2 regions of the Pseudoalteromonas sp. T1lg22 genome follow, and region 2 is predicted to be linked to the other one. Evidence: predicted binding sites of a transcription regulator. Region 2 holds the regulator's gene; the other holds the start of a gene.
What was found. The regulator MetJ, encoded in region 2, represses methionine synthesis genes. The targets are predictions, from matches to a motif close to TAGACGTCTAGACGTCTA.
Positions count from the first base shown of each region.

Region 1 (16,117 bases), on a different contig from region 2:
AGTCGATGGGAAGTAACCACCAGATGCCTCTTGCAGCATATCGCCGATATTGATGATCAGATTACCAAAGTCGCTTGGAACATCCAGCCAGCCACCCTCTTTGGTTTGCACCTGTAACCCCGGCTCGTTCGCCGCAGGCAGCACGGTCAGCAGGTTGATATCGCCATGAGCGGCGGCACGAATGGCGCCCGGCTCTTCATCGCCCGTCATCGGTGGATAGTGCAAAATACGCAGTAAGGTTTGCTCCGAATTTTTGATCATGTCTTTAAGGTCAATGGAGAACTTAGCCTGCACATCAGCCGGCGCATGGGCCTGCACCCAGCTCAGTAATTCGCTGGCAAACTCATTGGCCAAGCGATAATACTCACGAATTTTCTCTTCCAGCTGCTCAGGTACCCGGCCCTTAGGATAGACATGGTAGTATTCTTTGATGTCTTTAACCTTGCAGCCTTTGGCCACTTCACTTATCTCGGGTGGGAAATAACCGTCCTGAGTTTGTTTATCAAAAAGAAACTCATGCTTTTGCTCTGAGTTAAAAAAAGCCTGCCAATCCTGATAAATTGACTCCACCAGCGATTGTGGGATCGGATGGTTGGTTAACACCCCAAAACCGGTATTGCGAAGCGATTCGACAAATTCGGCTGGCGCGTTCGGCGATTGATAGTCCACTGTCGGTAAGTGCATGGTTATTTCACCTGTTTGTTATAGCGCGAGAAGCACTGACTGTGCTTAATTTTAGCGCCAGAGCTTAGTCAAAGCCACTTTAGATCATAAGGACAATTGTCCGCTAAAGGCAGGGCTCTGCAACTTGCTTGCGGCAGATCAACACCCCGCCATCCATCTTGGCGGCTAATCCTTACAGGCATAAAAAAACCCGATAACAAATCGGGCTTTTTCTAAGAGTAATCTGGAGCTTAGTCCTTTACCTGCCAGTTCAGCATTTCACCGGCACAAATAGGAATGACCTTGTCTTCTCCCAGCGGGTAGCTTTGCGGCACTTGCCACGGCTCACGTACCAGGGTCACTGTATCCGTATTGCGGGCAATGCCGTAGAAATCAGGACCGAAGTGGCTGGCAAAGGCTTCAAGCTTGTCCAGAGCACCGGCCTGTTCAAAGGCTTCAGCATATAGCTCAAGTGGCGCGTGCGCCGTGTATGCACCAGCACAACCACAAGCCGCTTCTTTTTTGTCCTTAAGGTGTGGCGCCGAATCGGTACCTAGGAAGAACTTGCTGTTACCACTGGTGGCGGCTTCGATCAGGGCTTCCTGATGGGTATTACGCTTAAGGATAGGCAAGCAGTAATAATGCGGACGAATGCCACCGGCAAGCATATGGTTGCGGTTATAAAGCAGGTGATGCGCGGTAATGGTCGCCGCCACATTGGCCGAGGCCGAGCTTACAAACTCAACCGCATCCTTGGTAGTGATGTGCTCTAACACCACTTTAAGCTCAGGGAAGTCCTTCACTACCTTCTTCAGTTTGGTTTCGATAAAGACCTTTTCACGGTCGAAAATATCGATACTTGAATCGGTCACCTCACCGTGAACCAACAACAGCATGCCTACTTCCTGCATGGCTTCAAGCACAGGGTAGATGTTTTCGATATCGGTCACACCTGAGTCCGAGTTGGTGGTCGCACCGGCTGGATACAGCTTGGCAGCAACGATTTTACCCGATGCCTTGGCTTTGCGAATTTCATCAGCCGTGGTGTTATCCGTGAGATACAGCACCATCAGGGGTTCAAAATGCGCCTTTGGCCCCGCAGCCATAATGCGATCACGATAAGCTAGCGCCGTGTCGGTACAGGTCGCCGGTGGCACCAAATTAGGCATGATGATGGCGCGGCCGATATAGCGGCTGGCGTCTCTTACCGTGTCTTTTAGTTGCTCGCCATCACGAAGGTGAATGTGCCAATCATCAGGACGAGTAAGGGTAATACGTTGCGGGGTATGTGTCATTGCGCTTATCCACTAGAAATTTAGTGTGATCTTATGAGGGAAGGCTGTGAAAGTAAAGGGTGAGAAAGGCTTAAAAAAGAGCGGACATTTATAACGTCCGCTCTTTTATGACTCTTTTTGCTAGGCGCTTAATTCTTGGCGCAGCTCCTTGGTGGCAATCACCATGTTTTGCAGGGCCTCACGGGTTTCCGGCCAGGCTCGGGTTTTCAAGCCGCAATCCGGGTTCACCCACAGGCGCTCAACCGGAACTTTCGCCGCCGCCTTGTGGATCAAGTCCTTGATCCATTTGACCTCAGGCACATTCGGGGTATGGATATCATACACCCCAGGGCCAATATCATTGGGGTAATCGAAGTGTTCAAAGGCATCGAGCAGCTCCATGTTCGAGCGCGATGTCTCTATGGTGATCACATCCGCATCCATGGCGGCAATGGCGCCAATAATGTCGTTGAACTCGCTGTAACACATATGAGTGTGAATTTGCGTGCTGTCATCAACGCCGCTGGCCGACACACGGAAGGCATAGGCCGCCCAATCAAGGTAACTTTGCCACTGGCTGGCTTTAAGTGGCATACCCTCGCGAAACGCCGGTTCATCGATTTGAATCACCTTAATGCCCGCATCCTGCAGATCCACCACCTCATCACGCAGCGCCAGGGCGATTTGCTTGGCAATGGTCGGCTTATCCAGATCATCGCGCACAAAAGACCAGAACAAAATAGTCACAGGACCCGTGAGCATGCCCTTCATATGCTTGTCGGTGAGCGACTGCGCATACTGGGTCCATTGTAATGTCATAGGCGCGGCGCGAGACACATCACCCCAGATCAAAGGCGGCTTCACACAGCGGGTGCCATAACTTTGTACCCAACCGAACTGGCTAAAGGCAAAACCATCGAGCAATTCACCGAAGTATTCGACCATGTCGTTACGCTCCGCCTCACCATGCACCAATACATCTATATCCAGTGCCTCTTGCTCGCGCACCGCATATTGAATTTGCTCCTGCATCTGCTGCTCATAAGCCTGGGCACTTAACTCCCCAGCCTTAAAGTCGCGACGGGCCTTACGAATATCCGATGTCTGCGGGAAGGAGCCAATAGTAGTAGTCGGCAACAGTGGCAATTGCAGGGCCGCCTTCTGTTTTTCAGCACGCACCGCAAACTCGCTTTGACGTTGACCGTGATCCAAACTTAACTGAGCCACACGCTGCTGCACTTGCGCGTTGTTTACCCTGCTTGAAGTACGGCGGTTTTTCACCGGTGCACTATAGGTGTCGATATCTTGCGTGTTGCAGCGCTCCAGAGCCACTTTCAGCAAATTAAGCTCTTCGCCTTTTTGCTTGGCAAAGGCCAACCAGCTTTTCAATTCACCGTCCAGCAGTTGCTCTTGCTCCAAGTCCACCGGGGTATGCAATAAAGAGCAAGATGGCGCCAGCCACAATGAATCACCACGCTGGGCGGCAATATCTTGCACCTGCTCATAGATGGCACTGAGATCGGCGCGCCAAATATTACGGCCGTTGATCACCCCAAGAGACAACACCCGCTGCTCGCCAAGGGCTTTGTCCAGCGCTTCAATGTTTTGCGGTGTAGCCACCAAGTCGAAATGCGCGCCATCGATGGCATACTCACTGATATCTTTTAAGTAGGCGCTCACCTCATCAAAATAAGTCGCCAGCAGCAGCTTCACGCCCTGATTTGCCAAGGCGGCGAAGCTTTTAGTTAAAGCGCTGCGGTAGTGGGTATCCAGCTCCAAGGCCAAAATTGGCTCATCGATTTGCACCCACTCCACCCCTTGTGCCGCCAACTTGGCCAGCACCTGTTGATACACAGGCAATAGGCGCTCCAACAAGGTGAGCTTATCGAACTCGTCCCCGGCGCATTTAGCCAGGTACAAATAAGTCACCGGGCCAACCAGCACGGGCTTAACGTTGTGACCCAAATTCTGCGCTTCTTCTACCTGCTCAAAAAGTTCGTTAAAGCTCAGGGCAAACTGCTGCTCGGCACTTAGCTCAGGCACGATATAGTGGTAGTTGGTATTAAACCATTTGGTCATCTCACTGGCGGCACAGGCGCAGCCCGTTGGTGCACGACCACGGCCGATACGGAACAGGGTATCCAGTGCATTGCTGCTGTCGCTTTGATGGCGCGCCGGAATGGCTCCTACCAGCATAGAGGTAGATAGCACCTGATCGTACCAGGCAAAATCGCCCACCGGCACAAGCTCTATGCCGGCCTCGCTTTGCATTGCCCAATTTTCTTGGCGGATTTGCGCACCGCGCTGGCGCAGCTCTTCCTGAGTAATATCGCCAGCCCAGTAGGCCTCGATAGCAAATTTCAATTCGCGGCGTTTGCCGATACGGGGAAAACCTAAGTTATGTATACGTGCCATGATGTAAATATCCGTTTAGCTGTTTAGATGGCCAAACATTACCTCTCAGATCTTGGGGACACAAACGAAGCTTACTCACATTGCTAATGAATTAAATTCATATCAGCGCGTTAACTCAACGCTGAATAAATTTAAAAACAGAGAAAATAGACATTTTTCACAATGAATTTTATCTTTTAATAGCCAACTGAGTATAAAAGTGATAATTTTTTAGCCGTCTAGACTTTTATAGATTTATCCAGCGCGGTTTAGTCGCAATCATTATGAGATATGTGACTGGCTTTTATGAGATTTACTAAAGATGATTGAAATTAAACACCTTAAAACCATAGCCACCTTGAAAGAAACCGGTTCTTTAGTGAATACCGCCCGTGAATTATTTCTAACCCAGTCAGCTTTATCTCACCAAATCAAAGACTTGGAAAACAAGCTGGATTGTCAGCTGTTTGAGCGTAAAACCCATCCGGTGCGCTTTACCCCCCAAGGCATGCTGCTATTAGAACTGGCGCAGGATGTGTTACCTAAGGTCGAAGCCACCAAATGCCGCCTGAAAGAAAGTTTAAATCAGCCTATTTCGCAACTGCGCCTAAGTGTGGAATGCCACGCCTGTTTTCACTGGTTGCTGCCGACCATTAAAGAATTCAATAATTTCTGGCCGGATATCCATGTAGATTATGAGCGCGGGTTTAGTTATGACGCCATTCCCGAGCTGCTTGATGGGGATTTAGATCTGGTTCTGACCTCGGACATTCGTGAGCCGGATCGCTTGGAATTTGCCCACCTGTTTGATTTTAAACTCAAGCTTATCGTGGCGCCGGACCACCCCTTGGCCAATAAAGCTTATGTGACCGCCTTAGATTTAAAAGATGAGACCATCATCTCCTACCCTATTCCGCGGGAACGACAGGATATATTCAAACACTTTATTCAAAATGCCCGTTTCGATGGCACCTTAAAAACCGTGGATCAGGGCTTGTTGATTTTCCAATTGGTCAGTGCAGGCATGGGCGTGGCCGCCCTGCCGGATTGGCTGGTGACGCCCTATGAGGCTCAGGGCTTGATCAAGTCAATTCCTTTAGGCGCCCTGGGATTGAACCGCCCCATGTATTTGGCGATGAAAAAAGAAATGAAGGATAACCCGGTTTACCGCCACTTCCTTAATACCTGTAAGCAAAATAACAGCCGCAAATAATTTGTTGCAGCGACAATAAAAAAGGAGCCCCTGGCTCCTTTTAATACCAATTCTGTTAAGTATGTGATCAGATATAGCGCTGGATAAATGATGTGATAACAAGGCGGAAATTTTTTATGTAGTTATTCTCGGCTTTGGCTCCTGCGCCGCTCTACCGCCTACATCCGTGTAGGCGTACATAGAAAAATTTCAACACAGTTAGCACGATATTTAGCCCGCTAGGGTGATTAGCTATTTAAGTGAATTGGTATAATCTTTATACCGGATTGTCGATGTCGATAAAGGTTACATCCAAACCAAACTCATCCGCTAAAAATTCCCCCAAGGCCTTAGCACCATAGCGCTCAGTGGCGTGGTGCCCGGCGGCAAAGAAATCTATGCCCTGCTCGGTGGAACTATGTATGGTTTGCTCCGAGGCCTCGCCGGTCAGGTAGGCATCCAAACCTTGCGCCGCCGCCAAGTCGATATAACCCTGACCACCGCCGGTACACAGGCCTATGGTTTCAATCACCTCAGAGCGCACCACAGAGCTGAGCGGCGTGCGCCCGAGCACGGATTCAATGCGCTTGGCAAATTCATCGCCACTGACAGGCTCGTTGAGCTTACCCCACACCGGCACGCTAACTGGTCCCGGCTCCATGCCGCCAAGGATCTCGATGCCCAGTAGCTTAGCAAGCTGGGCGTTATTACCTAGCTCGGGATGCACATCCAAGGGTAAGTGGTAGGCGAACAGGTTGATATCCGCCGCCAGCAGCGCTTTTAGGCGGCGCTTTTTCATGCCACTGATCACTTGCGACTCCCCCTTCCAAAAGTAGCCATGGTGCACAACCAGGGCATCGGCTTGCAGCTCTATGGCCTTATCGACCAGGGCCTGACTGGCGGTCACTCCGGTGACGATTTTTTTAATTTGCTCGGTGCCTTCAACCTGCAGACCATTGGGACAAAAGTCTTTGATTTGCTCCGGTGCCAGCTTGGCATTCAAAATAGCGAGTAGCTCGTTGCGTTTCATAATCACCTCATGACCTAATTTAGGCCTAAATTTTCCCGTCATTGGCGGAAAAAATAAAGGAAATTAGCAATTTCGCCACAAAAAATTGAAAATCCCAGGACAAATGGGTATAAATATATACTTGTAATAAAATTAACCTGCGTTAACGACTAGGATCTTTTGATGAGTAAACTAGACAAAACAGAAGTGTTAGCTGCTTTTGAAGCTGCGTATGAAGCGGCGAATGGCAAAAAGCCAGAAATCACCACCAAGCCTGGCTGGTACAGCATTGATGGCGGCAAAAACATGCGCCTTGCTGAGGTAGCTGAACTTACTGAAGAGCTTACTTCTGGTAAAACAGAAACAGTCGCTAAAGTAGAAGAAAAGGCTCCTGCCAAAGCAAGCAAAAAAACAACAACCAAAAAAGCGGCTCCTGCGGCAAAAGCAACTGAGAAAAAGGCTGCCTTTACTGTCGTTAGTGAAAACAAAGATGGTTTCACTGCCGAAGAATTTTGGATTAAAGAGCTTGCAGAGAAAGAGCACGACTGTCGCCTACCGCGCGGCGTTGTCTAATTCACCTTCTGCTTTAATAAAAAAAGCCGCTTAAAGCGGCTTTTTTTATGTCTACTCGCCTAATTCAGGATCTGGTACACGCACCCAGCCTTCCATTAAGCGGCGGGCACTGCGGCTCATGCTGACACTGTGCACATCAGCCTGACCATCAAGCATATTTACCGCTGCACCCACTTGCAGCGTGCCTGAAGGGTGGCCAAAGGTCAGCGACTGGCGTGCTACACCACCTGCAGCCAGGTTCACCAAGGTGCCTTCGATGGCGGCCGCGGTAGCGATGGCAACGGCGGCGGTGCCCATCATGGCATGGTGCAGCTTACCCATGGACAAGGCGCGAACCTGTACATCTATATCTGCCGCATCAATGCGCTTGCCGCTGGATGCCACATAGCTGCTTGCCGGTGCCACCATGGCGATTTTCGGCGTATGCTGGCGCGTTTTCGCCTCTTCAATATCACTGATCAGCCCCATTTGCACCGCACCATAAGCACGAATACGCTCAAAGCGTGCTAAGGCCTGCTCATCATTATTGATATCGTCCTGCAGCTCTGCCCCGCTGTAACCCAGCTCGCTGGCATTCACGAAAATAGTAGGGATACCGGCATTGATAAAACTTGCCTGTAGCTCGCCCTCGCCCGGCACCACTAAGGTATCGACCAGGTTACCCGTTGGCAGTACTGCACCATCACCGACAGGCGATAAGAAGTCGACCTTCACCTCAGCGGCGGGAAAGGTCACACCATCGAGTTCAAAGTCACCAAGCTCTTGCACCAAGCCATCACACATAGGCACATGAGCGACAATGGTTTTGTGAATATTGGCCTGCCAGATCCGCACTTCGGTGATGCCATTTTCACAAATGCGTGCTGCATCCACCAAGCCATTATTAATGGCGAAAGCACCCACCGCAGCGGTTAGGTTGCCACAGTTACCGCTCCAATCGATAAACGGCTTGTCGATAGCAACCTGGCCAAACAGGTAGTCAACATCATGATCCGCCTTATCGCTTTTGGATAAGATCACCGTTTTACTGGTACTGGATGTCGCCCCACCCATGCCATCGGTATGTTTGCCGTACGGATCAGGGCTGCCGATGACCCGCAAAAGCAAGGCATCACGATAGGCGCCCGGCTGCTGCGCTTGTGCAGGCAAGTCATGCAGTGCAAAGAACACCCCTTTACTGGTGCCTCCGCGCATATAGGTTGCCGGTATTTTTAGCTGTTGTGTCATTATTAACCTCAAAAAAAGGTGAGATCCCACCTCTAAAAATGGGCTCTCACCTTCTGCAATTTATACTGAGCCTTCAAGGAAGTCCTGCGCAAAGCGTTGCAATACACCGCCTGCACTGTAGATGGACAATTCCTCTTGGGTATCAAGGCGGCATTTGGTGGTAATAGTCAGCTGTTCACCATTGGCGCGGGTGATCTGCACTTGCATATCCGCACCCGGTGCTGGCTCGCCTAACACCGTATAGGTCTCGCTACCATCAAGGTTAAAGGTCTTACGGTTTTCACCCGCTTTAAACTCCAGAGGTAACACACCCATGCCAATCAAGTTGGTACGGTGAATACGCTCGAAACCTTCGGCGATGATCACTTCCACACCCGCTAGGCGAACGCCTTTGGCTGCCCAGTCACGGCTTGAACCCTGACCATAGTCGGCACCGGCAACGATACATAGCGGTTGCTTACGCTCCATATAGGTTTCAATGGCTTCCCACATACGAGTAACCTGGCCTTCTGGCTCAATACGCGCCAGTGAACCTTGCTTCACCTCACCGTTTTCATCGCGCACCATTTCGTTAAACAGCTTAGGGTTAGCGAAGGTTGCACGTTGGGCCGTTAGGTGGTCACCACGGTGCGTGGCGTACGAGTTAAAGTCTTCTTCAGGCAGACCCATTTTCGCCAGGTATTCACCCGCCGCACTGCTGGCCAGAATCGCATTCGACGGCGACAAGTGGTCGGTGGTGATATTGTCACCCAGCACCGCCAGTGGACGCATGTCTTTCATGGTGCGCGGTGCCGCAAGCGCCCCTTCCCAATAAGGTGGACGACGAATATAGGTGCTCATTTCGCGCCAGTCGTACAATGGGTTGTTCTTTTCACCGTAATCCACGTCTAAATCGAACATGGGTTCGTACACCTGACGGAAGTGCTCTGGCTTCACGCTCTTGGCAATAACCGCATCGATTTCTTCGTCGCTTGGCCATAGATCCTTCAAGGTAATAGGCTGACCTTGCTTATCATATCCCAGGGCATCTTTTTCGATATCGAAACGTATAGTACCGGCAATGGCATACGCCACCACCAATGGCGGTGAGGCCAGGAAGGCCTGTTTAGCATAGGGGTGGATACGACCATCAAAGTTACGGTTACCTGAGAGTACCGCCGTCGCGTAAAGGTCGCGCTCGATCACCTCTTGCTGGATTTTCGGGTCTAACGCGCCACTCATGCCGTTACATGAGGTACAGGCAAAACCCACTACGCCGAAGCCCAGGGCTTCCAGCTCAGGAAGAAGGTTCGCTTCTTCTAAATAAAGTTTTACCGCTTTTGAACCCGGTGCCAGTGAGGTTTTAACCCAAGGCTTGCGCACTAAGCCAAACTTGTTGGCGTTACGGGCTAACAAGGCTGCGGCAATCACGTTGCGCGGGTTAGAGGTATTGGTACAGCTGGTGATAGCGGCGATAATGACCGCGCCATCCGGCATCAGGCCCTCTTCTTGCTCAACATGCTTGGCGATACCACGGGCTTGCAAGTCCGCTGTCGCTAAACGGGCATGCGGGTTTGATGGACCGGCCAGATTACGACCCACAGAGGACAAATCAAAGCTTAATACGCGCTCGTATTTCGCACCCGTCATGGCATCGGCCCACAAACCAGTTTCTTTGGCATATTGCTCAACCAGCTTCACCTGCTCGTCTTCACGGCCCGTCAGTTTCAAATAGTCGATAGTTTGCTCATCGATATAGAACATGGCCGCCGTGGCGCCGTATTCCGGTGTCATATTCGAGATGGTGGCACGATCGCCCAGAGTCAGATGCGAGGCACCCTCACCGAAGAATTCAAGGTAACTTGAAACCACACGCTCTTTACGTAGGAATTCGGTCAGCGCCAGTACGATATCTGTGGCGGTAATGCCCGGCTGCGGCTTACCCGTCAACTCAACACCAATAATGTCCGGCAGGCGCATGTAAGAGGCACGACCCAGCATCACGCTTTCGGCTTCAAGACCACCCACACCCACGGCGATTACGCCCAGCGCATCAACATGCGGGGTATGACTGTCGGTACCTACCAGGGTATCTGGGAAGGCGACGCCATCGCGTACCTGGATCACCGGCGACATCTTCTCCAGGTTGATCTGGTGCATGATGCCGTTACCCGGCGGGATCACATCAACGTTTTTAAACGCTGTTTTGGTCCAGTTAATAAAGTGGAATCTGTCTTCGTTACGACGGTCTTCAATAGCACGGTTCTTCTCGAACGCGTCTGGGTCAAAGCCCGGTGCTTCGACCGCCAACGAGTGGTCAACGATCAATTGAGTTGGTACTACTGGGTTTACCTTGGCCGGATCGCCGCCTTTGGCAGCAATGGCATCTCGCAGACCGGCAAGATCCACCAGCGCCGTTTGACCTAAGATATCGTGGCACACCACGCGGGCCGGGAACCAAGGGAAATCATGCTCGCGCTTACGATAAATAAGTTGCTCTAGGCTTTGCGTTAAATCTTCTGGGTTACAACGGCGAACCAGATTCTCGGCAAGCACTTTAGAGGTATAAGGCAAGCCATCGTAGGCGCCAGGTTCGATTGCATCAACGGCCGCTCGGGTATCGTAATAAACCAGCTCTGAGCCCGGCAGCGTCTTACGGTATTGGGTATTCATAATCATCTCTACATTGCGAATGGATGTGGTGCGCCAACGAATGTGCCGCACCGACAGGCAAGGTGGCTAAGCCGTGGCTTAGCGCTCGCTTAGCTCAGGTACAGGGCGCGCTTCTGGGCCGATATAACCCGCACTTGGGCGGATAATACGGTTGTTAGCACGCTGCTCTTTCACGTGTGCAGTCCAGCCCGTTACGCGACTCATTACAAAGATAGGCGTAAACAATTTGGTTGGAATGCCCATAAAGTGATAGGCCGAAGCGTGGAAGAAATCGGCATTACAGAATAGCTTCTTCTCGCGCCACATCACTTCTTCACAACGTACAGACACAGGGTAAAGCACATCATCGCCTACCTCTTGAGCCAAACGCTCTGACCATTTTTTGATGATCACATTACGCGGATCGCTTTCACGGTAAATCGCATGACCGAAGCCCATGATCTTCTCTTTGCGCTCAAGCATGCCCATCAGCTCCTGCTCGGCTTCATCGGCATTGCTGAAACGCTCAATCAGTTCCATCGCCGCTTCGTTAGCACCACCGTGCAATGGACCACGCAGTGAACCGATAGCACCGGTTACGCATGAATGAATGTCAGACAGGGTTGACGCACATACGCGAGCGGTGAAGGTTGAGGCGTTAAACTCGTGCTCTGCATAGAGAATCAAAGACACATTCATCACTTCTGCAAACAACTGCGATGGCGCTTTGTCGTGTAACAGATGTAGGAAGTGAGCACCCACCGAATCGTCATCGGTTTCAACGTCAATGCGCACGCCATCGTGGCTAAAGCGGTACCAGTAACAAATAATGCTTGGGAAAATAGCAACCATGCGGTCGATGGCATCATTAGCCTGGTCAAAGTCGGTTTCCATTTCCAGGTTACCCAGCATAGAACAGCCGGTACGCATCACATCCATTGGGTGCGCATCTTTTGGAATGGCTTCTAGCACGGTTTTAAGTGCCGCCGGTAGGCCGCGCAGTGATTTAAGCTTGGCTTTGTATTCAACCAATTCACCCGCGCTAGGTAGCTCACCGCGCGAAAGTAAAAAGGCCACTTCTTCGAACTGTACTTTATCCGCCAGCTCGCTGATGTCATAACCACAATAGGTTAGGCCTGAACCTGTTTTACCTACCGTACAAAGGGCTGTTTGACCCGCTTCTTGACCGCGCAGACCCGCGCCACCTAATGCTTTATCTACCATAATAATTCTCCTGAATTTTTCCTGTTGAAACTCGGTTACTTATTCTTGCCTTCGGCAAAAAGGGCATCGAGTTTTTGTTCGTATTCGTGATAGCCAAGATAATCGTACAGCTCCATACGAGTTTGCATGGTGTCTATTACGGCTTTTTGATCGCCGTTAGCCAGAATCGATTTGTATACGTTTTCTGCCGCCTTGTTCATGGCACGGAATGCCGACAATGGGTAAAGCACCATGTCCACACCCCACTCGCCTAGCTCTTTGCAGTTCCACAGCTCGGTTTTTCCGAACTCGGTGATGTTCGCAAGGATTGGCACGTCTAAGGCGTCGGCAAAGGCGCGGTAATGCTCTTCGGTTTGTACCGCTTCGGCAAAGATACCGTCGGCACCGGCGGCCACATAAGCCTTGGCACGTGCAATAGCGGCTTCTAAGCCTTCTTGGGCAAATGAGTCGGTACGGGCCATGATGAAGAAATCTGGGTCGGTACGGGCATCTACCGCCGCTTTAATACGGTCGACCATTTCTTCAACGGGAACGATTTCTTTATTTGGACGGTGACCACAGCGCTTTTGCGCCACCTGGTCTTCGATGTGCACCGCAGCGGCACCGGCTTTTTCCATATCGCGGATGGTCTTGGCAATGTTAAATGCACCGCCCCAACCCGTGTCGATATCTACCATTAGCGGTAAGTCGCAGGCCGAGGTAATACGCTGTACATCGGCAATCACATCGTTCAATGAAGTCATACCTAAGTCAGGCAGACCGTATGAGGCGTTGGCCACGCCACCACCGGACAGATAAATAGCCTGGTGGCCTAGTTGTTTGGCCATCATGGCACAGTAAGCATTGATAGTGCCGACAATCTGCAATGGCTGATTGGCTGTTAATGCATCTCTAAATTTTTTTCCTGCGGACATTGTAAACTCCTGCTCTTTGAACGGTTGCGGTTATTGCGCCGCGTTAAATTTATTTTCTATGTTATTCATTGAATAGCTGATATGTCGCTTCATCAACATCTCAGCCAATTCGCCATCACGATTTTCAATGGCGTTAATAATAGCCAAATGCTCGTCAAATGCTTTGGAAACTCGAGGGCCCGTCATCCCCATTTGCACTCGGTACATGCGAATAAGCTGATATAAATCGTGAATTAGCAAATTAAATAGGTGCTCGTTTTTTGAACCCTTAATGATGCGGTAGTGAAAATCCAGGTCGCCGGCCTCTTGGTAATAAGACTCCCCCTCTTTCACTCGTTGCTCATTAAGATGCTTGTTTAACAAGGCTTTAATATTGGCAATTTCCTCGTCGCTCATGTTCTGCGCGGCAAGCCGACAGGCCAAACCTTCGAGGGCGGCACGCACCTGATACACCTCGATAAGGCGCTCCGGCGTCAAGGCCACCACGCGACAACCGACATTGGCTTTGCGCTCAACCAGATTGCAGGCCTCTAAACGGTTTAAGGCATCGCGCAGAGTTGCGCGCGATACACCATAGCGTTTTGCCAATTCCGGTTCGGAAATTTTCGACCCCTGTGCCACGTCTCCCTCAACGATGGCGCGGCGCAGCTCCACAAAGACTTGGTCTACTGCGGTTGTCACCTGGTTTTGCGGTTCTATTGATTCATTAGTCACGGATTGATTGCTCACGCCTTTCTCAAATTGTCGACAATCTTGGCACCTACTATGGGAGAGGATGGGGATATTGTCAACCGTAGCCACCTTGTATTGTCGACATAAATCCCGTTTATACCGGCTGAAGTTAGCACTTTGTGTAAAATTAAAAAAAAATGTCGACACTTTAAAAACATCGGCATTCACTATGGTGATGCGATACAATATCGCCAGATTATTTGCCCGTCATTAACCTATCTATGAACATCAACACCTATATCCCTGATGCTTTTATTGAAGATGTTAAAAGCTATTTGCCCGATCACCTTGAACTAGAAGACTTTATTAACGCCTGCCAAACCCCGCTAAAACGCGCGGTGCGGGTTAATACGCTAAAGATGTCGACCGAGGAGTTTGAGCAAGTATGTAGTGAGCGCAACTGGCAAATAGTCCAGGTGCCCTGGTGTGAAGAAGGTTATTGGTTAGAGCGCCCCGAGCAGGAAGAAGAGGCCCTGCCTTTGGGCAGAACCGATTTGCACTTAAGTGGCTGCATCTATGTACAAGAGGCCAGCTCCATGCTGCCACCCACCGCCTTGAAAGATGCCTTAGACAATGCCTTTGGCGTTACCCATACAGTACTGGATATGGCTGCGGCCCCGGGCAGTAAAACCTCACAGTTAGTGGCCATGCTTGATAATGAGGGCTTCTTAGTCGCCAACGAATATTCCTCGTCACGTTTAAAGGCACTGAGCGCTACCCTTAAACGCGTCGGCGCCCATAATGTTGGGCTCACGCATTTTGATGGCGCCGTGTTTGGCGATTATATGCCGGAGATGTTCGACGCCATTTTATTGGATGCCCCATGCTCCGGCGAAGGCACGGTGCGTAAAGATGCCGATGCGTTAAAAAACTGGTCGTTGCAATCGAATATCGACATCGCCGAGGTACAGAAATCGCTGATCAAAAGTGCTTTCCATGCCCTTAAGGTTGGCGGCACCTTGGTTTATTCCACCTGTACTCTGACTCCGGTAGAAAATCAGGCGGTGTGCCAGTACCTGCTCGACGAGTTTGATGGCTTAATCGAAGTAGAGCCGCTGAATGATTTGTTTACCGGCGCAGAAAAAGCGGCGACACAGGAAGGCTATCTGCATATCTGGCCACAGCTGTTCGACAGCGAAGGTTTCTTTATTGCCAAGTTTAAGAAAACCGGAGCCAAAGCGGTCAGCGAGCCGAAACGTAAAAAAGGCGCTTTCCCTTTTGCGCCAATGCCAGCGAAACAACTGCAAGAATTTATGCAGTATCTTAAAAAGCAGTTTGGGATAAAAGCCTTACCCGGCACCCTGTATGTCCGCGATAAAGAAGTATGGCTGTTCCCGGATGCAGAGAATGTGCAATTGTTTGAGGCGGTTAAATACTCCCGCATCGGTATCTTGATCGGCACCACACACAAAAATGGCGTGCGCCTAGAGCACGAGTTTGGCAGTTGCCTAGGTAAACTGGCCAACAAAAACACCATTGAATTGACCGCCGAGCAAGGCGCCGACTACTTTAATGGCAAAGATGTGCGCCTAAGCGAGCCAAGTGCGGCTCAAGGCGAGGTGATCATCCGCTTAAATGGGGCCAGTGTCGGTCTTGGTAAGTGGCAGAAGAATAAAATAAAAAACTCCCTAGCTCGGGATTTGGTGCTGGATGGGCGGTTAATAACTTGGGTATAACTTGGGTATAAGGGGTATAAAAAAACACCAGTTATTTTTACAGTTTTTCACAAAGACCAGTAACACACTGTTTTAAATGCATTTTAATCTTGTTCATTTATTTCACTTTTTGCAGTGTGTTAACTACAATTAAGAAGACTTTCGCTTCTCCCGTACGAATGTGAACAGTTTATTTAGTTAGCGCACGGCTCATCAAGAGCCATTCCCCTAGGCCCAGGACAATGCGGATTCGTCCTGGGCGTTTTTTATTCCACTTTTAAATTTTCACAATAAACTTCAAGCTGTTGCGAGAGATTCTTGCGGCGTTTCTGCGTCCTTAATCGAGTTCATATTCGGTGCAGCTGCCATCACTGTGTAGCAAGCGATAGCGACTCAGCTCGCCCTGCTCCAACTCAATCAGACTGATCGCTGCCTGGCTCACCAAATGCTTTTGTGGACCCGTGGTGGTATCGTGCTTATCGACCTTCATTTGCCAACGTTTAGTAAACATATTCAAGGGGCTGCGCGGCGAATAGAGTATGGAGTCGAGCCTATCCAAAAAGTTAATCAGCTTACGAGGAAATTCATTTTTAATGCCACTGGCGGTCAGCTGCCAAATACGGTTATCA
Region 1 is NZ_PQBY01000023.1:33,903-50,019, forward strand. It holds gene C2M24_RS13110 (isopenicillin N synthase family dioxygenase) at 1-684, opposite strand, end outside; gene pyrC (dihydroorotase) at 915-1,958, opposite strand; gene metE (5-methyltetrahydropteroyltriglutamate--homocysteine S-methyltransferase) at 2,079-4,352, opposite strand; gene C2M24_RS13125 (LysR substrate-binding domain-containing protein) at 4,654-5,544, shown strand; gene C2M24_RS13130 (Nif3-like dinuclear metal center hexameric protein) at 5,801-6,553, opposite strand; gene C2M24_RS13135 (hypothetical protein) at 6,716-7,105, shown strand; gene prpF (2-methylaconitate cis-trans isomerase PrpF) at 7,157-8,332, opposite strand; gene acnD (Fe/S-dependent 2-methylisocitrate dehydratase AcnD) at 8,393-10,984, opposite strand; gene prpC (bifunctional 2-methylcitrate synthase/citrate synthase) at 11,063-12,187, opposite strand; gene prpB (methylisocitrate lyase) at 12,223-13,101, opposite strand; gene C2M24_RS13160 (GntR family transcriptional regulator) at 13,132-13,830, opposite strand; gene rsmF (16S rRNA (cytosine(1407)-C(5))-methyltransferase RsmF) at 14,055-15,509, shown strand; gene C2M24_RS13170 (alkaline phosphatase D family protein) at 15,826-16,117, opposite strand, start outside.
Region 1: metE (5-methyltetrahydropteroyltriglutamate--homocysteine S-methyltransferase) is a predicted target of MetJ. The motif match lies at 4,564-4,581, and genes of this name have one in related genera.

Region 2 (16,117 bases):
CTAGAAAGTTGTTACGCACATTCTGACCATCGATCATGGCGCCGTAGACTTGGCTAAGCGCAAACATGGAAGCAAAGGCAATCACAATCACCGCCACTAAGATGGTGACGAAATTTTGCTGCGCTTCCTTTCGTGCGGCTTCACGCCAAGGCAATAAATTTATATGTGGCATGCTGAGAAGCTCCTCAATGCAAGACCCGTGGCGACGGCGAATTGGGCCTTATGCTTGCTGATCAGCTCCTGATCAACACGCGAACCAATTTCCATATGGGCAAAGGGGTCAACAACAACGGTATGAATACCCAGTTCATCGACAAGCAACCTATCCAGGCCATCGATCATGGTCGTACCGCCAGACAAGACAATGTAATCCACTTGTTCTTTACCACTGGTGGTCAAAAACATTTGCACCGCGCGACGAACCTGCTGCAACAAAGAAGTTTGGAACGGAGCCAATACCTCAAAGGTGTAGTTAGGCGGTAAGTCGCCCGTGCATTTAGCACGTTCGGCTTCATCAAAGTTTTTGTTGTAGTAGGAGACTATGGTGTTGGTGTATTGCTCACCACCAAATACCTGGTCACGGGTATAGATGGTCTCACCTTTTTGCACCACGCTGACCAAGGTCATCATCGCACCGATATCAACCAAAGCCACCACCTTGTCTTTGGCATCTTCTGGCAATGCCCCGTAGGCCACATCCAGACTCCTGCTTAAAGCATAGGTTTCCACATCAACCACCTTGGGTGTGAAACCACCGGCCTCAACCGCTCCGGAACGCGCTTCCACGCTTTCCGTACGCGCTGCCGATAGCAACACATTGACCTTTGACGGGTCGGCTTCGTTGATGTCGAGCTTTTCGAAATCAATGCTGACCTCATCCAGGGGATAAGGGATTAAGCTATCCGCCTCGATTTCGATCTGCGATTCCAGTTCAGCATCACTTAATGACACGTCCATAAAGATCACCTTGGTAATCACCGTCTGACCAGACACAGCAACAACGGCATGACTGACAGACTTTGGAATGCGTCTTCTGAGTTTTGCGATTACGCGGCCAATCGCCTCAATATCTTGTATGTTACGTTCGGCCATAGCCCCTTTGGGCATAGGTTCGATCGCAACAGCATCGAGACGATAACCCTGATCCTGCTGTGTTAATAACACTGCTTTAACAGAGTGTGAGCCGATGTCGATGCCCACCATGGCGGGCACTGACTTTTTGAGAAGTCGATTTAACATAAGAGCAACGTGAAACCTTTTTTTATAATTATAATAGACTTATAAATTATTGATGAAAAAATTTTATTCACTTTCTAATCAAGATATACTAGCAACCTCTGCGCTCAATTGGGAGTCCAAATAGGGAATTATCCGTGAAAATATTCAAAAAATTTTTACAAATCCTTTGCATATGTGGCCTCCTGGGCTGTATTACTCTGGTTGCTTTATACCTTTACGTGAAGCCTGACATCCCCAGCGTAGCGGTATTAAAAGATGTAAAGTTACAAACACCAATGCAAGTTTTTACGCGGGATGGCAAACTGATCAACCAGTTTGGTGAGAAGCGGCGAATCCCTGTAAAAATCAACGACGTCCCGGAACCACTCCGAAAAGCATTCCTGGCTACCGAAGATAATCGTTTTTATGAACACTACGGTATCGACCCTATAGGTATAGTACGTAGTGCTTTAGTACTAATATCCACCGGCGAAAAGCGCCAGGGAGCCAGTACTATTACAATGCAATTGGCTCGAAACTTCTTTTTAACTCGCGAAAAAGCATATATTCGAAAAGTTAAAGAAATATTTATCGCCATTCACATTGAACAATTATTAAGCAAAGATGAAATTTTCGAGCTTTATCTTAATAAAATAGAATTAGGAAACCGCGCTTTTGGTATTGGTGCGGCAGCCCAAGTTTATTATGGTAAGTCGCTCGATGAATTAACTCTAGCACAAATGGCGATGATTGCAGGTTTACCTAAAGCACCTTCGGCATTAAACCCAATTCGTAATCCAGAACGAGCAAAAGCACGCCGTAATGTGGTGCTCTCACGCATGTTGGATGAAGGTTATATCAGCACTTCTGAATATCAGGAAGCAACAAGTGCTCCGATCACTGCCACCTTCCATGGTGCCGAGATAGAACTCTATGCGCCTTATATTTCCGAAATGGCCCGTGCAGAGCTGGTTGCCATGTACGGCACCGAGCAGGCTTATAATTCCGGCATCAAGGTATATACCTCGGTAGAATCGACCATGCAGGCGGCGGCACAAACCGCGTTAAGGGATAACCTTTATGCCTATGATATGCGACACGGTTATCGCGGCCCTGTTGCTTACCTGTGGCAAAATGACAATGAAGAAGCTGTTGCCGAACAAGAGTTAGTGCAATACCTAAAAGGGGTGAATACACAGGCCGATCTTCATGCCGGTGTCGTCATGTCTGTTGAAGAGCAGGCTATAACGGTACTAAACAAAGACAGTGAACGCCTCACCATAGATTGGGAAGGTCTGAAATGGGCACGTACCTATATCACTCAGTCACGCCAGAGCTTTGCCCCCAAGACCGCCGCCGATATCTTGAACCCTGGGGCGCAAATTTGGTATCGCTTCGATAAAAATGACCAGCCTTTACTGGCACAAATTCCCGATGCGTCCAGCGCCTTGGTATCTATCGACCCTAAAGATGGCCGCATCAAAGCCATAGTTGGCGGCTACAGTTTTGAACAAAGCCAGTACAACCGTGCCGTACAGGCCAAGCGTCAGGTCGGTTCAAATATCAAACCCTTTATTTATTCCGCGGCGCTGGAGCATGGCTATTCACTGGCAACCATAATCAATGATGCGCCAATCAACCATTGGGATAAAAGTCAGGGGGTTGCCTGGCGTCCAAAAAACAGCCCGGAAAAATATGTAGGCCCAATTCGCGTACGTCGCGCCCTGGCTCAATCTAAAAACGTGGTCTCGGTACGTCTGATCCGCGGTGTAGGTGTCGACACCACAGCCGATCACCTGCTTAAATTCGGCTTTAAGGACGAAGATATTCCACACAATGAAACCCTGGCCCTGGGTAGCGCCTCGTTAACACCGCTGGAATTAGCACGTGGTATGAGCGCCTTCGCCAATGGCGGTCACTTGGTGGAACCCTACTTTATTAGCTCCATAGTCACCAGCGAAGATGAAGTGCTTTATCAGGCCCAGCCTTTGCTTGCCTGTAGCAATGAACAAAGACGCAAAAATGAAGTGTTGGCCGAGTTTGCCGAGCTTGAAAAATTGATCGCTGAGGAAACCAACACAGATACACAATTAGCAATCGACCCGCAAATCGATGAACTAGAGCAACAGCAAGAGCAAGAGCAAACCATGCCTAGCTGTGCGCCACGGGTGATCTCAGAGCAGAATGCCTTTTTGATTGCCGATGCCATGAATAGCGCCATTTGGGGTGGCGGCAGTTGGCAGCATGGCACCGGCTGGAACGGCACAGGTTGGCGTGCCACCGATTTAAAACGTCGTGATTTATCAGGTAAAACCGGTACCACCAACAACTCGGTAGATACCTGGTTTAGCGGCTTCAATGCCAATGTTATGACCACAATTTGGGTTGGCTTCGATAACCCGGGTAACCCATTAGGGCGAACCAGCTACAACAATAATCTCGACCGCGGTCAGATTTTTGGTGCCGAGTCCGGCGCCAAGACTTCACAACCGGGCTGGATCGACTTTATGCGTGTGGCCCTGGAAGATCAGCCCTATGCGGCGATTGAGCCACCTGAAGGCTTAGAGTCGGTACGTATCGACTTGAAGACCGGACTGCTGAGCCATAACAATGATCATACCAGCCGCTTCGAGTACTTTATTAAAGGCACGGCACCGACCCGTTACGCGGAAAAGGCTCCGCCCGTGCTATTTGAAACTCAAACATCAGGCGATAAACCCCTGCCCTCTGAGGATGAATTGTTCTAACCCAAAAATAAAAAAGCCAGCAAATGCTGGCTTTTTTATTTCTCAACCTGAGTTGGCGTTAGCTTAACTTACTAGCAAGCCAATATAGATCTGAGTGTACTCCCGCGGCGGTCACTTCCTTGCCCGCTCCCGGCCCTTGAATAACCAAGGCATTATCCTGGTACCAGTTGCTGTTAACGACAAAGATATTGTCACCTGGCTGCAAACCCGCCAAAGGATCGCTTGTCGGCACTGCCACCAGTCCTACCTTGGCCTCGACTTTCCCCTGTTCAATACGCAAATCGGCGTTGTAGCGCAGAACCTTCTGCTCCGCTGCCGCTTGCTGCTCCCGCGTCGCCACAAATTCATCGAGCACATCTAAGTTAGTCTGGCACTCCTGCCAACTGCCAGCGGCCAGCTGAGTTGGCATTAAGGCGCTAAGCTCAATATCATCCAGTTCCAGCTCTAAGCCCAGCTCACGGGCGAGTATCAATAGCTTACGCTGTACATCGCGGCCTGATAAGTCTTCACGGGGATCCGGCTCGGTAAAGCCAAGCTCCTGCGCCTTAAGCAAGAGCTGAGAAAAAGACTCGCTGCCATCATATTGGCTGCACAGCCAGGACAAGGTGCCGGAAAAAACGCCCTGTACTCGGGTCACCCGATCGCCGCTATTTTGCAGATCAGCCAGGGCAAAGTTAATAGGTAATCCCGCGCCAACGCTAGTGTTATAACGCCACTGCAAATTACGCTGAGCCAGATCCTGCTTCAAACTCTGATACCAGGAAAAGGGAGCGGTACCGGCATATTTATTGGCGCTGATCAAATGGCAATCGGCCTTGGCAAATTGCGGATAAAGCTGACTAAAGGCCTCACTGGCGGTGATATCGATCACCACCTTATGTTCATAGTCTAGCTGCGCCAGACGCGATAACAGTTCATCCTTGGTATAGGGCTGAGCACCTTGCTCCCAGGCTGTTTGCCATTGCTCGGTATCTAGACCACAAGGGTCAAAAAGCAGGGTTTCACTGCGCACTAAGGCCACCACCCTGACATCAATATGCTGACGTAAGCGCGCCAATTGCTGGGCAAATTGGGCCACGAATACCTCACCAACATTACCCAAACCTGCCACCACCACGGCCAACTGCCGCTGAGCGCCAAGCAAACGCTGATGTAAATAGCTCAAGCTATCGGCACCGATTTCTTCATCGGTTAACTGTAAGCAGTAACCTTCACCCACATGCGTAAAACGGCCATTTAGATTAAGCTCTCTCAAACCCTGCTCTACCTGCTGCTGGCATTTTTCCAGCTCTCGCTGCGGTGCAACCAGGGCGAAACCGTTAACATTGGACTCCAGCAATTGGGCACGCTCACCAAAGTGATGCAATAACTCGGCACTGTGCTGCTGCGGTACCACCAGATGCCACACACTTTTCACATCACAGTCGATAAGGCTGATCTGTAGTTGACGCCGTAGCAGCTCCAGCTCACCCTGCTCTAAGTGAACAAGCTTAATAACGTCTTGCTGCGCCAAGGTGGTAATAAAGTGCTTATGCTTGCACCCCCCCTCGCGCACCACTTCGGTACCTAGGGCATCGCTATCATAAGAGCTGCGCACCGCCAGTTTGATATTGGTGCCATGCAGGGGAGACAAGGTCTTGGCATGTAAAACCGGGTTACCCAGAGCCGCCAATAATTGCGCTTGGGCGCGGCAGATTTTATGGTACTTCTGCGCGCTTGCAACCTTTCTCGGGTCGGTGCTAAACACCCCTTGAGTATCCGTCCAGATACAGACCTCATCGACATCCATATAACGGGCAAATAAAGTGGCACTGTAATCACTGCCATTGCGTCCCAAGGTCACCGTCTGACCTTGTTGATCTGCGGCAATAAAGCCGGTGATCACATTAATCTTATCCGCGCCAATAAGGCGCTGACATTGTTGCTCATTCACACGATGCAACAACTGCCCTTGTTGAGCACAGAGTAGTTGGCGTGCATCTAACGCCTGTGCCTCTACGCCGAGTTGCTGCAAATAGCTGGATAACAAACGCGCCGACCAGAGTTCACCATGAGCCAGCAGCGATGCCTCTTGCAAGTTTCCTTGCTCAAATCCTAGCCATACATGTGTTAATTCTTGTTCCAGCTGAGTTAACACCTGAGCTTTGCGCTCGCCGCTTAGCAGCTCCTGGATCAGCTCCTGCTGGTGATTGCGCAACAGGCTTATCACATCCATACCGCTATGCTGATCTTGCTGCTCGAATGTCTGCCAGAGCTTAACCAGGGTGTCCGTGGTTTTACCGGCGGCAGACACCACCACTATGTCACCGACCTGACTATGAGCGAGAACAATATTAGCAACCGCATGATAACGCGCCGCACTGCTTAGGCTAGAGCCACCAAATTTATGTACTACCTTGGCCATTTTATCTGCTCCAACCTAGCTCTGATGAAGTTGTGCAAAAGCACGTTCAAGGTCGGCGATCAAATCTTCCTGATCTTCAATGCCCACAGAAATACGAATAAGGGTGTCACCCACGCCCGCCGCTAAGCGTGCTTCCTTGTCCATGCCCGCATGAGTCATGGTCGCCGGATGACAAATTAAGCTTTCAACACCACCCAAGGACTCGGCCAGGGTAAATTGCTGCACTGAGGTGAGGAACTTGGCGCTGTCTTTTAGTTCGCCTTTGATATCAAAGCTCACCATGCCGCCAAAACCACTTTGCTGCGCTTTAGCTAATTGGTGCTGTGGGTGACTTGCCAAACCAGGATAGTAAACCTTTTCTACCTCAGGGTGCTGCTGCAGGTATTCGGCGATAGCCTGGGCGTTTTTCTCATGCTGACGCAGACGCACTTTCAGGGTACGTAACCCGCGCAGAATCAGGTAACTGTCAAAAGGCGCACCGGTAATACCAATATTATTGGCCCACCAGGCCAGCTCTTCGCCAAGCTCAGGAGTTTTACAAACCACAGCACCACCGACCACATCCGAGTGGCCGTTGATATACTTGGTTGTTGAATGCACCACGATATCGCAGCCCAGCAATAATGGGTTTTGCAGCGCAGGTGACAAGAAGGTGTTATCCGCTGCCACCAAAGCACCCACTTGAGCTGCGGCCGCGCATACGGCCTTAATATCGGTCAGGCGCAATATTGGGTTACTGGGGGTTTCAATCCATACCAATTTAGGTTTGGCATCGATAAGCTGCTGATAACACTCGGCAGTGGTGAAGTCCACCACCTTCACTTTTAATAAACCGCGCTTGGCCAAGGAGGTAAATAATCGGTAGCTGCCGCCATAACAATCATGGGGGATCACAAGGGTATCTGCGGGCGTCAGCAACTGTGTTACCAGGTGCACCGCCGCCATGCCGGTAGCGGTAATGATGCCACGGGCGCCGCCTTCAAGCTCGGCCAAAGCCTCTGCGAGAATATCGCGATTGGGATTACCGCTGCGGCCATAGTCGTACTGACGTTTGGTATCAAAATCGGCAAAAGAATAGGTAGTGGATAAATAAATTGGGGGCACAACTGCACCATGATGTTGGTCGGCTTCAATGCCGTGGCGCACCGCTATGGTTTGTTTACTTAACTTAGGCATAGTGCCTCCAATCAGAAATGGATGTTTAGACGTCCAAAAGGTTAAAATATCCAAATATAGAAGTCAAAACATTTATACGTCTAAATAGCTATATGAGGAATATTTGACTATCCTTTCCAACACGATAGAATTTCGCCCTTATTGATGCCTAAGTGACCAAAGAACAAGACGCAAATTATGGCCAAGTGGAATGGTGAGTATATTCACCCTTATGCGGAACACGGTAAGAAAGCCCAACAGGTAAAAAAAATTACCGTTTCAATCCCGCTCAACGTTTTAAAAGTATTAACAGATGAACGCACTCGACGCCAGGTGAACAACCTGCGTCATGCCACCAACAGTGAATTGCTCTGCGAAGCATTTTTACATGCTTTTACCGGACAACCGCTGCCTGGCGATGAAGACTTACGTAAGGATAATCCGGAGAAGGTGCCGCAAGAAGTGCGTAAGATCATGGCGGAAATGGGCTTAGAGATCCCAGAGATCGGTGATGATTGATTTTCCAAACACATAAAAAAAGCCCCAAGCAAAACTTGGGGCTTTTTTTTGGCGACAAGGAAATTACTTATCGCTCATATAATCCTCTGGCAGCTCGATTTGCGCTACACCAGTTGCCACTGCGGCTTCGGCTACCGCCTTAGCAACGCGAGGCAATAAACGCGGATCCATTGGCTTAGGAATAATGTACTGCGGGCCAAACTCCAGCTCGGTCACACCTGATGCGGTCAATACCTCTTGTGGTACCGGCTCTTTAGCTATACTACGAATAGCTTCAACAGCGGCAATCTTCATTTCATCATTAATAGCCGTTGCGCGCACATCCAGGGCGCCGCGGAAGATAAACGGGAAGCACAGAACGTTATTTACCTGGTTCGGGTAATCAGAGCGACCGGTTGCCATAATCAAATCTTGACGGGCAGCGTGCGCCACTTCTGGCTTAATTTCAGGATCTGGGTTTGAACAGGCAAATACCACTGGCTTGTCGGCCATCAGCTTTAACTCGTCCGCAGAAAGTAGATCTGGACCAGATACACCCACGAATACATCGGCATCGGCGATCACGTCTTGCAGAGTGCGTTTATCCGTGTTGTTTGCGAACATTTGCTTATATTCGTTCAGGTCGTCACGACGAGTGTGGATCACACCTTTACGGTCAAGCATATAGATGTGCTCGCGCTGGGCGCCACATTTAATCAACAGCTCCATACAGGCCACAGCCGCTGCACCAGCACCTAAACAAACGATCAAGGCATCGTTGATATCTTTACCCTGAATCTCAAGAGCATTAAGCATGCCCGCCGCAGTTACAATGGCGGTACCATGTTGGTCATCGTGGAATACAGGTATATTACAACGCTCGATCAGCGCTTTTTCAATTTCAAAACACTCAGGTGCCTTGATATCTTCAAGGTTAATACCGCCAAAGGTATCGGCAATATTTTCAACCGTGTTGATAAAATCTTCCGTGGTGCGGTGTTTAACTTCGATATCGATTGAATCAAGGCCTGCGAAGCGCTTGAATAATAAGGCTTTACCTTCCATTACAGGTTTTGATGCCAACGGACCTAAATTACCCAAGCCTAAAATTGCCGTGCCGTTAGAAATAACCGCAACCATATTGCCTTTCGCAGTGTATTTATAGGCATTGTTGGCATCGGCGGCAATTTCGCGCACCGGCTCAGCCACACCTGGGCTGTAAGCCAAAGCTAGGTCATTGACCGTTTCCGCACTTTTAGTCAGCTCAACGCTGATTTTGCCTGGAACGGGATAAGCGTGATAATCAAGAGCTTGTTGACGAAAGTCTGACATGAAAAAGTATCCTGCTAGAAATATTGGTGAGAGTTCAGGTATCAGGCAACAATACTGCTTTTCCGGCTATATTCCAAGTAATATCAGGTCTATCCTGTTACGCGAAATTAAGCGGTTTTAGCATCATTATCCCGGTTAATTATTTTAATTTCCCCTAGCATGAGCGATATTCCCATGCCTTTTTTGGGTCAAAAAAAGCAATAAAAACTGCGTTAATCATAACTAAAGATATAAAAAATGCAATTTATATAACAATAGCGAATAAAAACACAAAAAATGCAACGATTTAACTGGATTTACCCAAACATCTACATGTTCATGCTTTTTAGCTGCATTATCGCCGCTTTTCATTAATACCTTTACAAAGAGTAAATGCAAAATGGCTTATATCAATACTGGGAATGGACCAGAGTAATTGTGTTAATCAAGCGATCAGAGAGTAAACAGGATAGGATACCAATTCACTTACTTCTAGCGGGCTAAATATCATGCTCACGGTGTTGGAATTTTTCTATGTAGAAGACAGAATTGGTATTGGATAGGTGCCGTAAAAAGTAAGAGGCACAAAAAAAGCACCCTAGGGTGCTTTTTTCTAATAAGCAATGAATTACTTCTTGCTGCTAAGCGCACCGAAACGCTTATTGAAGCGGTCAACACGACCACCTGTGTCAAGAATCTTCTGCTTACCAGTGTAGAAAGGGTGACACTCTGAACATACGTCAAGGTGAATGTCTTTACACAAAGTTGAACGAGTTTCGAACTTGTTGCCACAAGAGCACGTTGCATTGATTGCTTCGTACTTAGGGTGGATACCTTCTTTCATGGGGATTACCTCTAAATAGGCCGTATCGCTCTCCAAACCCGAAGTTCGGCACCATACGCGTTAGTTTCAATGTGCCAAGACCAATAATATTCGCTCAGCACCCTTAAGGCCGCGTATTTTATTGAACTCCTGTTTAATGTTCAAGCATTAATTGCCGCTATTCACCTTGCCATGAATTTAGTACATTAACAGCATGTCTGATGCTGTGAGTTCACCCTTGTCGTCTTTACCAAGCGCCCTACAAACCGACCTATTGCCAACTCAGGAAGAATGCTATGTGGAAGTGGCAATCAAGGTGCCTCTGCACCGCAGCTTTGACTACCTGGTCGACCCTAAGCTGGCGGCAAGCCTTGAACCCGGTATGCGGGTTTCTGTGCCCTTTGCTAACCGCCAAGTGACCGCCTTGGTCTTGGCTCGTAAGGCCAGAACTGAACTACCCAAAGACAAGGTTAAGGCGGTGCTTGGGGTGCTTGATAGCGCCCCTATTATCGACGCCACTCATATACAATTGCTGAAGTTTACCGCCCGTTATTATCACTACCCCCTAGGTGAGACTATTTTTACCGCTCTGCCTAAGGCGCTGCGCCAGGGCGACGACATAGATAAAACCAGCATTAACTATATTCAGCTTACCGAAAAGGGCCGCGCCTTACCCACCTTAAGGGCGAAAAAACAACAGTCGCTGATGTCGCAGTTAGCACAGTCCGGTAAATCGCCGGTAACCGAGGTAAAAGCCCTGGGCTTTACCAAGGCCACTATCGATGCCCTAGTTAGTAAAGACCTGGCCGAGATAAGCATCGAATTTTCCAGTCATTGGCGGGACAATGAAATAAAGGTAGCAAGCAAGCCACGACTTAACGCCGAGCAGGCGGTGGCCTGCAGCGCCATCAATCAAAGCTCGGGCTTTACCAGCTTTTTACTCGAGGGCGTCACCGGCAGCGGAAAAACCGAAGTCTACCTGCAATGCCTGGAAGAAGTGATAAAACAGGGGAAACAGGCGCTGGTACTGGTGCCGGAAATCGGCCTGACGCCGCAAACGGTTAACCGTTTTCGCCGCCGCTTCCCCGACACTCCTATTATGCTCTGGCACTCGGCACTGACCGATAACGAGCGCCTGCAAACCTGGCGCTTTTGCCAAAAAGGCAGCTGCGCCATAGTCATAGGTACTCGCTCGGCCATTTTTATGCCGTTTTTATCCTTGGGCATGATCATAGTCGATGAGGAGCACGACGCCTCATTCAAACAACAAGACAGCCTGCGTTACCATGCCCGCGATCTGAGCGCCTATCGCGCCCAACAACATAATATTCCGCTGGTTTTAGGCAGTGCCACACCGGCGTTGGAAACCCTTCACCGGGCAATTGAGGGCAAATACCACTTGCTGTCATTAACCCAGCGCGCCCAAACCAGCAGCGATAACCACTTTGAGCTTATCGATATCAAGGGCCAATATCTGCAGGCGGGTTTAAGCCATGCCAGCCTGGCCTATATGCAAAAAGAGCTAAGCCGCCAAAAGCAGGTCATGGTGTTTCTAAACCGCCGCGGCTTTTCACCTTCGCTTATCTGTCACGAATGTGGCTGGCTTAGCGACTGCCCCCGTTGCAGCACCAGCGCCACCTATCATAAATCCATGCGCCGACTGGTCTGCCACCACTGTGGCGAACAAACGCCGCCACCGATGCAATGCCCGGACTGCGGCAGCACACAGATACACCCGGTAGGCCTGGGCACGGAGCAACTGGAAGAAGCCTTAACGACCCAGTTCCCTGACGTTGCCATCAGCCGCATAGACAGGGACTCAACCCGTAAGAAAGGAAGTTTGGAAGAAGAGCTCGAACGTATCAACCAAGGCGGCGCCCGTATTTTAGTGGGCACGCAAATGCTCGCCAAGGGTCACCACTTTGCCGACGTCAGCCTGGTGATTATTCTCGATGTCGATGCCGGACTGCATTCCTGCGATTTTCGCGCCACCGAACATCTGGCGCAGTTGCTTACCCAAGTGGCCGGGCGTGCGGGTCGAAGCGGTGAGCCGGGCACAGTCTTATTGCAAACCCACTTTCCCGAACATCCGCTATTGCAGGATCTGGTTAATAACGGTTATCAACATTTTGCCCGCTACGCCCTGCAGGAACGACAGGAAACTGAGCTGCCACCTTATAGTCATTTGGCCTTATTACGCGCCGAAGCCCACGATTTATCGCTAGTACTTCGTTTTTTAACGGATTTAGTTCCCGCAACCCGCATCCCTAAGATACAATTATTGGGGCCGATCCCCGCCCCCATGGAGCGCGTTGCTGGTAAATTTAGATACCAGCTGCATATTCAGGGTGCCGATCGAGGCGCATTACACGCCTTTGTGGCACAACTTATCGATTACCTAGGTTCGCATAAGCTGGCACAAAAGGTGCGCTGGAACTTAGACATTGACCCTATAGATATGATGTAAAGAGAAGCAACACACAGGTATGGCTCAACACGACTACATAAATCGCAAAAGACCCCAGCGCGGTGCTAAGAAAAAAGCACCGCCGAAAAGGAAGCTGCCTATCTTGCTAATTATCGCCGCCATTATTTTATTCGCGGGCTTTGGTTATGGCCTGTGGTATATCAAGAATAATGCCGACCCACAAGCCGTGGAACAGGTAAAGCAACCGCCCAAGCAAGAGCCGAAAGCCATTATAAACAAACCGGAAACACCGGAGTTTATCAATGAGATAAAGCAGGCCGAGATAGAGGTTGAGGTCAAAGAAGTTGAGCAAAAAGGCCCTTACGTTATGCAGTGCGGTTCATTTAGAACCTATGCTCAGGCGGAAACCTTAAAAGCGAAAATTGCCTTCACCGGCCTGGTCGCCGAAATCCGTCATACCGAAGGCACTAACGGTGTCTGGTATAAAGTACGCTTAGGCCCATACGCCACCAAGCGCGGTGCCGAGAGTGATAAAAACAAACTAAAACGCCAAGCCAAAATCATGGGCTGTGGCATCTGGCTGTGGCAATAAGTCTCAGCCCCCAGCAAAAACACAGCCAATCTGCGGGGTTTTCGCCTTATACCAATTCCAACGCCGTGAGCATGATATTTAGCCCGCTAGAATGCTTAGCTATTCAAGTGAATTGGTATTATACCTTGAAATCCCCGAACCTCGCCCATACTTCCTCGCTATTAGACTCAGCAAAGCCCAGTTTGATTTGGGGCAAAGGATTCACATGACTACGATAGTTTCTGTACGCCGCGAAGGCAAAGTCGTTATTGGCGGCGACGGCCAAGTTTCCCTTGGCAACACGGTAATGAAGGGTAACGCCCGCAAGGTACGCCGCTTGTTTAACGGCAAGGTGATCGCCGGTTTTGCCGGTGGCACAGCAGACGCCTTCACCCTGTTTGAGCGTTTTGAAGCCAAGCTGGAAATGTATCAGGGAAATCTGACCAAGGCAGCGGTGGAAATGGCCAAAGACTGGCGCAGCGACCGTGCTCTCAGACGCCTTGAAGCCCTGTTGGCGGTAGCCGATGAAACAGCCTCACTGATCATTACCGGTAATGGCGACGTGGTACAACCCGAGCACGACCTTATCGCCATCGGCAGCGGCGGCAACTTTGCCCAAGCCGCAGCTATTGCACTGTTAGAGAATACCGAGCTATCAGCACGAGAAATCGTTGAAAAGAGCCTTAAGATAGCCGGTGATATTTGCGTATTCACTAACAACTTCCAAACCATTGAAGAATTGTAATTAAGGAGCAGCCATGTCAGCCATGACTCCCAGAGAAATCGTCCATGAACTTGATCAGCACATTATTGGTCAAGCTAATGCCAAAAAGGCCGTCGCCATCGCCCTTAGAAACCGCTGGCGCCGGATGCAGCTTGATGAAGCCCTGCGCCAGGAAGTGACCCCAAAAAACATCCTATGATAGGTCCAACCGGTGTGGGTAAAACAGAAATTGCCCGCCGTTTGGCCAAGCTTGCCAATGCTCCTTTCTTAAAGGTTGAAGCCACTAAATTCACCGAAGTGGGCTATGTTGGTAAGGAAGTTGAGACGATTATTCGCGATTTGGTCGAAATTGCCTTTAAAATGGTTCGCGACCAACAGGCTAAGAAGCACAGCTTCCGCGCCGAAGAAGCGGCCGAAGAGCGCATTCTTGATACCCTGTTACCACCGGCAAAAGACAGCTGGGGTGAAACACAGCCAAGCGAGAACAACTCAACGCGCCAAGCATTCCGTAAAAAGCTGCGCGAAGGCCAGCTGGATGACAAAGAAATTGAGATCGATATTGCCGAGCAAGGTGCCAACGTTGAGATCATGGCGCCTCCAGGCATGGAAGAGATGACCAATCAGCTACAGAGCATGTTCCAAAACATGTCTGGCGGCAAAACCAAAAAGCGCAAGCTGAAGATCAAGGAAGCCTTTAAGCTCCTGGTTGAAGAAGAAGCGGCGAAATTGGTAAACCTAGAAGATGTGAAAGAGCTGGCCATTGATGCAGTTGAGCAAAACGGCATCGTCTTCCTAGACGAAATCGACAAGATCTGTAAACGTGGTGAGAGCAGTGGTCCGGATGTAAGCCGTGAAGGCGTACAGCGCGATCTGCTACCTCTTATCGAGGGCTCTACGGTGAGCACCAAGTACGGCATGGTAAAAACCGACCATATCCTGTTTATTGCATCGGGTGCATTCCAAATGGCTAGACCGTCGGATCTGATCCCAGAACTCCAGGGTCGTCTGCCGATTCGTGTCGAGCTTGATGCACTAAGCGCGAACGACTTTAAGCGCATTCTCACCGAGCCTCATGCGTCATTAACGGAGCAACAAATCGCCCTGCTAAACACCGAAGAGGTGAGTGTTGAATTTACCGAGGATGCCATTGAAAGCATTGCTCAGGCCGCGTGGCAGGTTAATGAGAAGACCGAAAATATCGGTGCCCGTCGTCTGCATACTGTGATGGAGCGTCTGATGGAGGAGATCTCCTTCGAGGCCAGTGATAAAGCCGGTACAACCCTAATCGTGGATGGCGATTACGTTAACCAGCATCTGGGTAACCTGGTTCAGGATGAAGACTTAAGTCGCTTTATTCTATAAGCGTAGGGGCCTTGCGCCCCTTCTTTGTTTTAAGGGAACAGTATGCTGGTCAAGACGTTACATTATCATCGCCGTACCAAGGTATTGGATATTCATTTTGATAATGGCGAGCAGGTAAGTCTAAGCGCCGAGTTTTTGCGCGTGCACTCGCCCTCTGCCGAGGTGCAGGGGCATCATCAGGGGCCGCCAAAGCTGGTAACCAATAAAAAGGCGGTGGCTATCGGTGAAATTGAGGCCATTGGCCACTACGCGGTACGCCTGCACTTTGATGATGGCCACCAAAGTGGGCTCTATAGCTTTGGTTACCTTGCCGAGCTTTGCAGCCATGCCGAGCAACTCTGGCAAACCTACCTTGAGCGCTTAAAAGCGGCCAATGCCCAGCGCGATGCCAGCATTGCTATTCGCGTCACTCCCTAAGTGAAAGGCACGATACACAAGCATTAAAAAAGTCGCATCTGCGGCTTTTTTGTGTTCAGTGAAGAGCAGTAACAAAACTAGTTCGAGCAATAAAGAGCTAGAGCACGCCCTGCCAGAGTTGCTGATTCAGCCTTTGTCTATCCTGCCATTGTCCCGCCATCAGCCAGGAAATAAGTGGCGCCGGATCATGAGGGAAGTTGATGCGCTCTTTTTTATCCATATTAAGCCAATCATCGAGGGCGTCCTGATCCAGAAAATGCATCACATGGGCGCGTTCCATATTTTGCAGAGTCAGGGCATTAGAGTGCTGTTCAAACTGACCGTTAAGAGGTTTCAACAGCAGTTTTTTACCTAGGGTCAGGGCTTCGCTCGACAATTCAAAACCGGCATTAGCAATAACACCACTGGCACTGGCCAGATCCCGTAAAAAACCCAGCCTGGACGGTTTACGTAAATGGA
Region 2 is NZ_PQBY01000006.1:510,071-526,187, forward strand. It holds gene C2M24_RS04595 (PilN domain-containing protein) at 1-172, opposite strand, end outside; gene C2M24_RS04600 (pilus assembly protein PilM) at 160-1,239, opposite strand; gene C2M24_RS04605 (penicillin-binding protein 1A) at 1,374-3,965, shown strand; gene metL (bifunctional aspartate kinase/homoserine dehydrogenase II) at 4,024-6,369, opposite strand; gene metB (cystathionine gamma-synthase) at 6,385-7,545, opposite strand; gene metJ (met regulon transcriptional regulator MetJ) at 7,723-8,043, shown strand; gene C2M24_RS04625 (malic enzyme-like NAD(P)-binding protein) at 8,107-9,354, opposite strand; gene rpmE (50S ribosomal protein L31) at 9,962-10,177, opposite strand; gene priA (primosomal protein N') at 10,371-12,623, shown strand; gene C2M24_RS04640 (SPOR domain-containing protein) at 12,643-13,176, shown strand; gene hslV (ATP-dependent protease subunit HslV) at 13,382-13,900, shown strand; partial or broken gene hslU (HslU--HslV peptidase ATPase subunit) at 13,914-15,241, shown strand; gene C2M24_RS04655 (gamma-butyrobetaine hydroxylase-like domain-containing protein) at 15,284-15,658, shown strand; gene C2M24_RS04660 (MJ1255/VC2487 family glycosyltransferase) at 15,756-16,117, opposite strand, start outside.